4 regions of the Lysinibacillus sp. DFXJR4 genome follow, and region 2 is predicted to be linked to each of the others. Evidence: riboswitches for the same ligand, from Rfam matches in the RefSeq annotation. Region 2 holds a riboswitch; each other region holds the start of a gene.
What was found. A riboswitch is a leader RNA that binds a small molecule or an ion and turns the genes downstream of it on or off. The one in region 2 is predicted to bind thiamine pyrophosphate.

Region 1 (2,203 bases), on a different contig from region 2:
GGTGCTGCCATGTCTCTTGGCTTTATGATAGGACCCGGTATTGGTGGTTTCTTATCACATGTTAGCTTACATTTTCCATTTTATACAGCTGGAGCTGCGGCTATTTTGGCTTCTATTTTATCGTTCTTTTTATTACCATCTACCAAACCAAACGCAGCACAAAAAATGCATAAGCAAGACAATCTCGCGAAACAAATGGTACGTTCAGTACATATGCCTTACTTTGTTATGCTCATTATTATGATGGTATTCTCGTTCGGAATTGCTAATTTCCAAACGACTTTATCATTATTTGTTACAGAAAAGTTTCATTATACACCTGGGGATATTGCTATTATTTTAGTGGTGGGTGGTGCTTTTGGTGTAGTTGTACAAATGTTTGTTATTACACCACTCTTTAATCGCTATGGTGAAATGAAGGTCGTATTAGTCAATTTATTTATTGCAGCCATATCGATCTACTTAATATTATTCGTATCTGGGTTTGCCCTTATTTTAGTTGTTGCGACAATCTTCTCGACAGCCACAACATTAATTCGTCCTGCTGTTAACACACTGATCTCCAAGCTTGCCGAAAATGAGCAAGGATTTGCAGCAGGTCTGAATAATGCTTATATGAGTCTTGGCAATATGATTGGTCCAGCATTGGCAGGTATTTTATTTGATTGGAATATGAATAGCCCTTATATATTTGGTGCTATTATTTTGATGGCTTGCTTCTTCCTTGCCCTTATCTGGACAATGAAAAAAGCACCGCATCTTATGCAGCCTGATTCCAAATAATCTGAAAAGTTATTGACTATTATTAGTAGTATGATACATTTATGTTGTTACAATGCTAAACAGAAATTGAATAATTATTACCACTAGGGGAGTCTTTAAAAGGCTGAGACGTATATGACCATATACGGACCCTTTGAACCTGATCTAGTTCATACTAGCGGAGGGAAGTGGCGACATCTTGCTTTTTGATATGTAAATGCAAGGCCGCTTCCTATTTGTTTTCAGGGAGCGGCCTTTTTGTGCTCGCCAGTTTAGCAGAGATAACAATTCATTTTATATTTCAAGGGAGTGTAACTTATGTCAGTTCGAAAATTAACCATCATGGCCTTATTAGTGGCAATTGCCATAGCAGGTTCTACCTTCGTTTCAATTCCAACAGGGATTGCGCGAGCTTATCCGATACAACATGCCATCAATGTCATCGGTGCCATTCTACTCGGACCAATACCAACTATTATCATTGCCCTTACTACAGCGATTATTCGTATTTTAACAGGGACAGGCTCCCTATTAGCCATTCCTGGCAGTGTCATTGGCGCATTTTGTGCAGCACTGGCTTATAAATACAGTGGTATGCCTTGGCTAGCGGGCGTTGGTGAAATAGTAGGAACTGGCATTATCGCCTCCCTCATTGCCGTACCATATGCATATATCTTAATGGGGACATCCGTAGCATCAATGTTTTTCATGCCTGCCTTTTTAACCTCTAGTATTATTGGTGCTATTTTTGGTGTGGCAATTGCTAGTAGTTTACGAAATACTGCACTTATTAAAAATTTTCGTTAAATTTTTCAGAGCAAGGATTTCCCTCTTGAGCAGGGTTTCCCTTTGAACGAAAGCTTCTTCCTTTTCACTTTAAAACGCAAAAACAGTGCAAAATAATCAATCATTTTGCACTGTCATTTAATCCAAATTATCTTTTCTTCATGCCCTTTAATAGTTGAGCAACATTTGTATCCTCTGCCTGTGTGGTTTTATTTTCAACAAGCTGCTCTTTTTTCTTCGACTTAGCAAAGAAGCTCCAGCCAAAGCGTCGGATTGTAATATCGATGAAGAACAGTAGCATACCTGCTAATATAAGCCATGTTGCTATATTTTGACGATCTGCGCCTTTCTTCGTAAATTCACGAAATACCTCCTTCGGTTCTTTCAAAACAGAGCCACCCGTTTGCTTTGTCAGTTCTTCCACCAGCTCATCGTTTACAGGTCGTAACTCATATTCAGCACTGTAAGGCACACTTATACCCGCTTGAAAAATAGCTTGATCTTCATCAGCGATACGGAAGAAAATTAACCCTGGCTCCGCTTGTACAACTGCTCGAATCTGAGAGGCTGAAATAGCTTCAAGCTGTGTTTCAAGTTCTTCTCCTGCTTCATTGACAGCAACGACATCTAAAAAAGCTGCTTCATTGGTAGGATC
Region 2 (2,203 bases):
ACTTTTCGTTGGCGTTGAACTTATGTAGTCTGTTGGTTGTTCTTGCATTTTTTGAAGTAATGACTGCCAAGGTTCGTGAGCAGTACCTATTACGAATTGCTGCAAGCCCTGTAAGTTTTTCACATTATCAAATTGCTCAATATATGGCTCATATGCAACAATGCCCTTTGCATGAGCGTGGTTTATACGATATTCTATATCCTTCGCTCTTAGCATTTCTGAACTAGGAATAATTGTTATACCAGCTTTTAAAGCAGCAATATAGACAATATAGGCTTCTACTGATCTAGGCACCATCACGATAAGTACATCACCTTTTGTTAAACCTTGTTTTGTAAAAACATGTGCTGCCTGATTTGCCTTTGCCAGTAAATGTGCGTATGTAATAAACTGAACATCATCATTTTCATCATAAATAATGAGCGCATTCTTGTTTGCATCCTGTGCATATTTTTCAATTTCCTCTGTAATATTGTACCATTCAGGTGCAATTAAATCCTGTCTTTTCATGGCAAATGCCTCCCTTATGCTATGACTCATTATAAAACTCCATTTTTATCATTTTCAATGGTTCGCACTCTATTTTAGAAAAGTCATGACAACTATCATACTTTGCTATATGGCATCAGTCACGTTCATCAATCAATTTCGCCTAGGTGTAATTGTAGCTGTCGCTACAGAACTACATTTGCTAAATGAAGATAAAAACTATCTATTGAACAGGAAAGAAAAGTATGGTACATTTTGGTCAACTAAAAGCAAGATTGCAGGGGGACTCATTTGGAGTTGAGAAGGTAAAACCTGACCCTTTGAACCTGTTAGTTAATACTGACGTAGGGAGCAATTCACATCTAATTCATTGATGAAAGGCTCTTTTGCGTGTATTTTTTGCACAAAAAAGAGCCTTTTTTGCATGCTTACGTCCATCCAACAAAGGAGGACTTAAAATGGTTTTTCAAACTATCCGTAAAAAAAGCCCACTAATTCATTGCATTACAAATTATGTAGTGGCAAATTTTCAAGCAAACGGGCTTTTAGCAATCGGTGCCTCACCAGTTATGGCTGATGGCAATGACGAGGTTGAGGAAATGGTTGCAATTGCCTCAAGCTTATTAATAAATATTGGTACCCTTAATGACAAAACGAAAGAATCCATGATACTTGCAGGAAAAAAAGCCAATGCACTTGGCATACCAGTAGTGTTAGATCCAGTTGGCGCTGGAGCCACAACTTACCGAAAACAAACCGTAAAGCAACTATTAGAAGAGATTGAATTTGCAGTAATTCGCTGCAATATTGGAGAGCTTGCCGCAATTGCCAACGTAAAATGGCAGCAAAAAGGTGTAGACAGTGGAACAGGTTCCATTTCCTTAGAGGATGAAGCAAAAAGAATTGCTCAGTTGTATCATTGTATAGTGATTGTCACAGGTGAAAAAGATTTCATAACTGATGGAAATCACCAACAATGGATTACAGGCGGAAATCCTCATATGACAGAGGTCACCGGTACTGGCTGCTTATTAAGTGCCATTTGTTGCGCTGCTTTTGTATCTGACAATCAGCCCTATAACCAATTAGTAGATGTACTAAGATGTTATAAAAAAATTGCTGAACAAGCCGGTTCTACTACACAATACATCGGTGATTTTCAAATTGCTGTATTGAATGAACTATATCGTCTTTCAAAGGACGGTGAACGATAATGCAGGTTGTTACGACAATTGCTGGATCTGATAGTGGCGGCGGTGCTGGTATACAGGCTGATTTAAAAACCTTTCAGGAATTAAAGGTGTTTGGAACTTCTGTCATTACAGCTTTGACCGCACAAAATACACTTGGTGTATCAGGGGTAATGCCCATTGAGGCAAGCTTTGTTGAGCAACAACTACAGGCACTATTGGAGGATTTCCCAATTAGTGCTATGAAAACAGGCATGCTATTTTCCTCAGCCATTATACAAACTATTGCACAAATAATGGCTAATACCAAAGTTCCACTTATTGTAGATCCTGTGATGATTGCAAAGGGCGGAGAAAGCTTATTACAACAAGATGCCATTGATGCTATCATTAATCTTCTACTGCCAGTGGCAACCATTGTGACTCCGAATATTCCAGAGGCCGAAACGCTTACTGGCAAAGAAATTAACACTTTAGCTGATATAAAAGAAGTAGCCAAGCTCTTGCTACAAACTGGAGTACAA
Region 3 (2,203 bases), on a different contig from region 2:
GATCCAGGACGTAAGCCATCCCCTAACGAGAAGGCAACATCATATGTTTTCATGATTTCACAGATTTCTTCAAAATGTGTATATAAAAAGTTCTCTTGATGATGATATAAGCACCATTGCGCCATAATTGAACCTCCGCGTGACACAATGCCTGTCACACGATTGGCTGTTAGTGGCACATAACGCAACAGTACGCCTGCATGAATCGTGAAGTAATCAACGCCTTGCTCTGCCTGCTCGATTAACGTATCACGATACACCTCCCATGTTAAATCCTCAGCTACACCGTTTACCTTTTCAAGTGCTTGGTAAATTGGCACTGTTCCAACTGGCACCGCAGCATTACGGATAATCCATTCACGTGTCGTATGAATGTGCTTACCAGTCGATAAATCCATTATATTATCAGCACCCCAGCGTGTTGCCCAAGTCATTTTCTCCACCTCTTCTGCAATAGAAGATGATACTGCTGAATTCCCAATATTAGCATTAATTTTCACATGGAAGCTACGTCCTATAATCATTGGCTCAGCCTCAGGATGATTAATATTAGAAGGCATAATCGCTCGCCCCGCTGCAATTTCAGAGCGAACAAATTCAGGTTCCATATTTTCACGAATTGCTACAAACTCCATTTCCGGTGTTATAATTCCCTTTCGTGCATAATGAAGCTGTGTGATATTTCTCCCCTTTTTCGCACGTATAGGTTTCCTAGATAGCTCAGGAAAAACGTTTTCTTGAATACGTGGATCATCAGCATTGCGGAAGCCATTATCCTCTGGTTTAATAGTTCGCCCTACATACTCCTCAACATCCCCTCGCTCTCTAATCCATTTACTTCGCAACGCTGGTAAGCCCCTCGTAATATCTACCTTATAGGCAGGGTCAGTATATGGACCGCTCGTATCATATACACGAACTGGAGCATTTTTCTCTTCTCCAAAGCTTCCTGTTGTTGGACTTAATGCAATTTCACGCATCGGCACCAAAATATCCGGTCTCGAACCCTCTACATAAACCTTTTTACTCCCCTCAAAGCTCGACATAATCGTAATGTTCTTTTCGCTAACTGTTGTCATGACCTACTTCTCTCCCTTATAGAAAATTCATACAAGGACCGAATCTAGCTCACCCCAACAAAAATAAAAACCGAATCCAAAAAATTTTGGATCCGGCTATGATTGTAAAAGGTATAATTATCGCATTGTAAAGAGCACGCAATAATTTCTTAACTTTCCCACGCTGGTATGAGCCAGATCAGGTCCAAAGGGTCAAGAAACCTCTATGCGTTTCCCTCTCAGCCTGACTCATCAGACTCCCCTAGTCAATGCTATTAAGTTTGATGCTAGTGTAACAGATATTGCTAAGAGATGGAAGCTTCATTACTATTTTTTCCTTCAGAGTTTATATTTTTGCTTCATAAACTCTAAACGCTTTACCTGCTCAGATGCGAGCCGTAATCATTGCCGCTCCAGATTGACTGTGCTTCATAAGATTGGCTGTATTGGAGGAGCTTTTCATAACGGAAGAAACAGAGTCTGAAATCTGCATAATTCCTGCCGTCATTTCTTCAATTGTTTTAATGATTTCCGCATATACAAATACAATGTAGTCATCATAACGACATTCAATAAAATGACTATGCCTAAAAGTATAGGCAAGTACTTCGTTACAGCAGATTTTTGAATGCCGTAAATAATGGAGCTCTCAATATCTAGTCCAACATATGCAACAATTTCAACATTAAGTGAGTGGTTATTTGGATTTTTAACTAGCTGTTCATACCTCTCTGAATCAAGCTGGTTCACGACATTTCTTGCTAGAATCATATTATTCTTTTTGTACTTTTATAGACAATAAGACCTAGATCAACACTAAAAACAATTATAATAGCAACTAATAAGATGATAAATTTTTCCATAACTTCATCCCTTTACGCAAAGCTATGAACACCCCTTTGAATATTATTTAGTATCTATTTACCCTATGTATATATTTACAATTACAACAACTAATAAAAACACTTTTATTTTTTAGTACTTTTCTTTATTTTGCTTTTGGAGCATAAAAAAAAGCAATAAGCCATAAGCCTATTCCTTTTTTTACGTCATATGTTATGAAAGAAATAATAATTCTGCTAGATAAATAACGATTGTTACTGTAATACAGCTCACTATTGTTGAAAATAAAACAGTTTGTGCGG
Region 4 (2,203 bases), on a different contig from region 2:
AGTCATATTCTCCTTTAGGTCCAGAAATCGCACCTGCCTCAGTAAACATACGACCGGCAATTTCATCGAGTTCAAGTGTTGTTACACCAGGTTTTGTCGCAGCCTTCATTGCTTCACGAATTTCGGCACAAATACGACCGATTTTTTTAAAGGCTTCAATCTCTTCTTGTGTTTTTACAATCATTTATAACGTCCCTTTCATCTAATATCTACACTTTAATATAACATAACTTGTTTGACATAAAACGCTAAACGCTTTAAATATTGTATGCCCTCATAAATTGCAAAGTGCTGAAATGTAACAATATTTTACAGCGAGTAAAATTTATAATAGCCAAATCTAAATACAAAAAACCCTCCACTACTGTGAAGGGTAGAGTATTTATGATTTTCGTTGCATTAATTGTGGTGCTGCTGTAAATAATAGAACACCGACAATGGCAGTTAAAACTGTTGCTGGTAACATATATGTTCCATTATAAATAATTGAATAAATCCATGCATTTTGATCGCCAGCATACTCTGAGAAAAATACCGCGCCAGCAACGGTATGTGCTGCATAGCGTAAAAAACCTGCCAATACAGTTCCTACAATAATATATAGCGCCATTTTCGTTTTGTTTAGATTATTGGCAGCCTCAAGCACTGGTCGACGAACAATTGCTACCAAGCCGACTACCGTAAAGGCAAAGCCATAATCGAGTAAGCCCTGAAACCAATGCACAATTGTAGCACCAAACATTGTTTGCATAACACCAATAAGAAAGCCCGTTGTCAGTCCAGGCAAAAGCCCCCAACGGAAGGCTATTAAAATTATTGGTACCATCACTAGACTAACAGAGCCACCTTGTGCCCATACTTTAAAGGAAATCTGATCTAGCACAAGACCAATTGCTGCAAATATCGCAATCTCCACAAGCATTAAAAGTCTTTTTTTGTCCATTTTATTCTCTCCTTTGTTCCGATGTAGGATACAAGAGCAGGAATAGAAATCAAATTACTTTTTGACTCTATCTGGCAAAAAAAAACAATGCCAGGACAGAGCCTCACATCGTACAAGTGTCGGTTTCTATCCACATCCCTACGCAAGTGTTAACTTACAGGTTCAAAGAGTGAAGGCATTACGTGCCCAGTCTCAGCTGACATCATCAGCTCCCCTTGTGGTCGTTACATCTTTTTTATTTGAACAACCTCATTGTACGCAAATACGGATATGATTACAACTCTAATTTCACAATATTTTTTGAAACTTTGCTGTTTTTCATGCGTAAATATTAAAAAAGGAGGTACAACTATGGAGAACCAAAAAATTTTATCTGCCTTTAGTTATCTTAGCGTCTTTTTCGCACCCTTTATTGTGCCGTTAATTGTTTACTTTGTTTCTAAAGATAGTGAAGTAAAAAGACACTCTATTCGAGCACTTATTTCGCATTTAATCCCAGTCGTATTTGGTATCATCTTCTTTGCTGTTTTTGTCTTCTCAACTATATCCTTTAACACTTTTGACCCTGGATCAGGTAGTAATACATTTATAATCGTTTGGTTTGCATCATTTGCCATTTACTTACTCGTCTCATTAGGGATTGTTATTTGGAATATCGTGCAAGCGGTTCGTGTTATTCGTTAATGTTTCATTTCTAACATCAATTTCGCCTTGGCGTAATTGTGTCTGGATTTTAAATTGTGCCTGCACAATTCATTCCTTTGAAAATCCGTGACATCCGCCGGAGGCTTTATCTTCGTTCAGTAGGTGTTTGGACACCCATTGAAAAGAAACCAAAACCGCATTCATCTCACCACCTATAGAGGTAGGAGTCTTCTGCTGAATGAAGATAAAAAGGTAGAACTAATAGTAAAAGGAGCTGTTATTTTATGAAAGTATCTAAAGTTGTCAAAACCGCCGTAAAATTAGCACCTATCATTATACCCATTGTAAAAAAAGTAATTGCCGCGAAGAAAGGAGCCCCTTATTCTTCCAAAGACAGCTATAAAAAATAATACCCCTAAACTCATTTTAAGGTAAATATCTAAATTAAAAATCTGCTCTCTTTTACTGGTAAGCGTCATTCCAATCCCTTAGGATTTGAAACGCTTACTTTTTTATGGCAGATTTTTTTATGCCTCAAATAACTGTATTCTTATACTTGGTATAGCAGATTTATATTAAAATAGGGTTTAGCACTACAGATGAGGGGTTGTTTAT

Region 1: it holds a riboswitch for thiamine pyrophosphate, as region 2 does, so the genes downstream of both, thiW (energy coupling factor transporter S component ThiW) here and thiM (hydroxyethylthiazole kinase) in region 2, are expected to answer to the same signal.
Region 3: it holds a riboswitch for thiamine pyrophosphate, as region 2 does, so the genes downstream of both, thiC (phosphomethylpyrimidine synthase ThiC) here and thiM (hydroxyethylthiazole kinase) in region 2, are expected to answer to the same signal.
Region 4: it holds a riboswitch for thiamine pyrophosphate, as region 2 does, so the genes downstream of both, thiT (energy-coupled thiamine transporter ThiT) here and thiM (hydroxyethylthiazole kinase) in region 2, are expected to answer to the same signal.

Annotation. Positions count from the first base shown of each region.
Region 1 is NZ_JBXUNW010000008.1:123,192-125,394, reverse strand. It holds gene AC2CGN_RS16515 (MFS transporter) at 1-783, shown strand, start outside; TPP riboswitch at 859-966, shown strand; gene thiW (energy coupling factor transporter S component ThiW) at 1,081-1,569, shown strand; gene AC2CGN_RS16505 (VWA domain-containing protein) at 1,697-2,203, opposite strand, start outside.
Region 2 is NZ_JBXUNW010000003.1:119,371-121,573, forward strand. It holds gene mbcS (acyl-CoA synthetase MbcS) at 1-510, opposite strand, end outside; gene AC2CGN_RS10805 (hypothetical protein) at 596-790, shown strand; TPP riboswitch at 759-857, shown strand; gene thiM (hydroxyethylthiazole kinase) at 948-1,703, shown strand; gene thiD (bifunctional hydroxymethylpyrimidine kinase/phosphomethylpyrimidine kinase) at 1,703-2,203, shown strand, end outside.
Region 3 is NZ_JBXUNW010000026.1:22,002-24,204, forward strand. It holds gene thiC (phosphomethylpyrimidine synthase ThiC) at 1-1,079, opposite strand, end outside; TPP riboswitch at 1,218-1,332, opposite strand; gene AC2CGN_RS24535 (hypothetical protein) at 1,563-1,829, opposite strand; gene AC2CGN_RS24540 (AEC family transporter) at 2,115-2,203, opposite strand, start outside.
Region 4 is NZ_JBXUNW010000014.1:92,951-95,153, reverse strand. It holds gene map (type I methionyl aminopeptidase) at 1-184, opposite strand, end outside; gene thiT (energy-coupled thiamine transporter ThiT) at 383-943, opposite strand; TPP riboswitch at 1,062-1,169, opposite strand; gene AC2CGN_RS20285 (magnetosome magnetite crystal formation protein family) at 1,295-1,627, shown strand; gene AC2CGN_RS20280 (hypothetical protein) at 1,873-1,998, shown strand.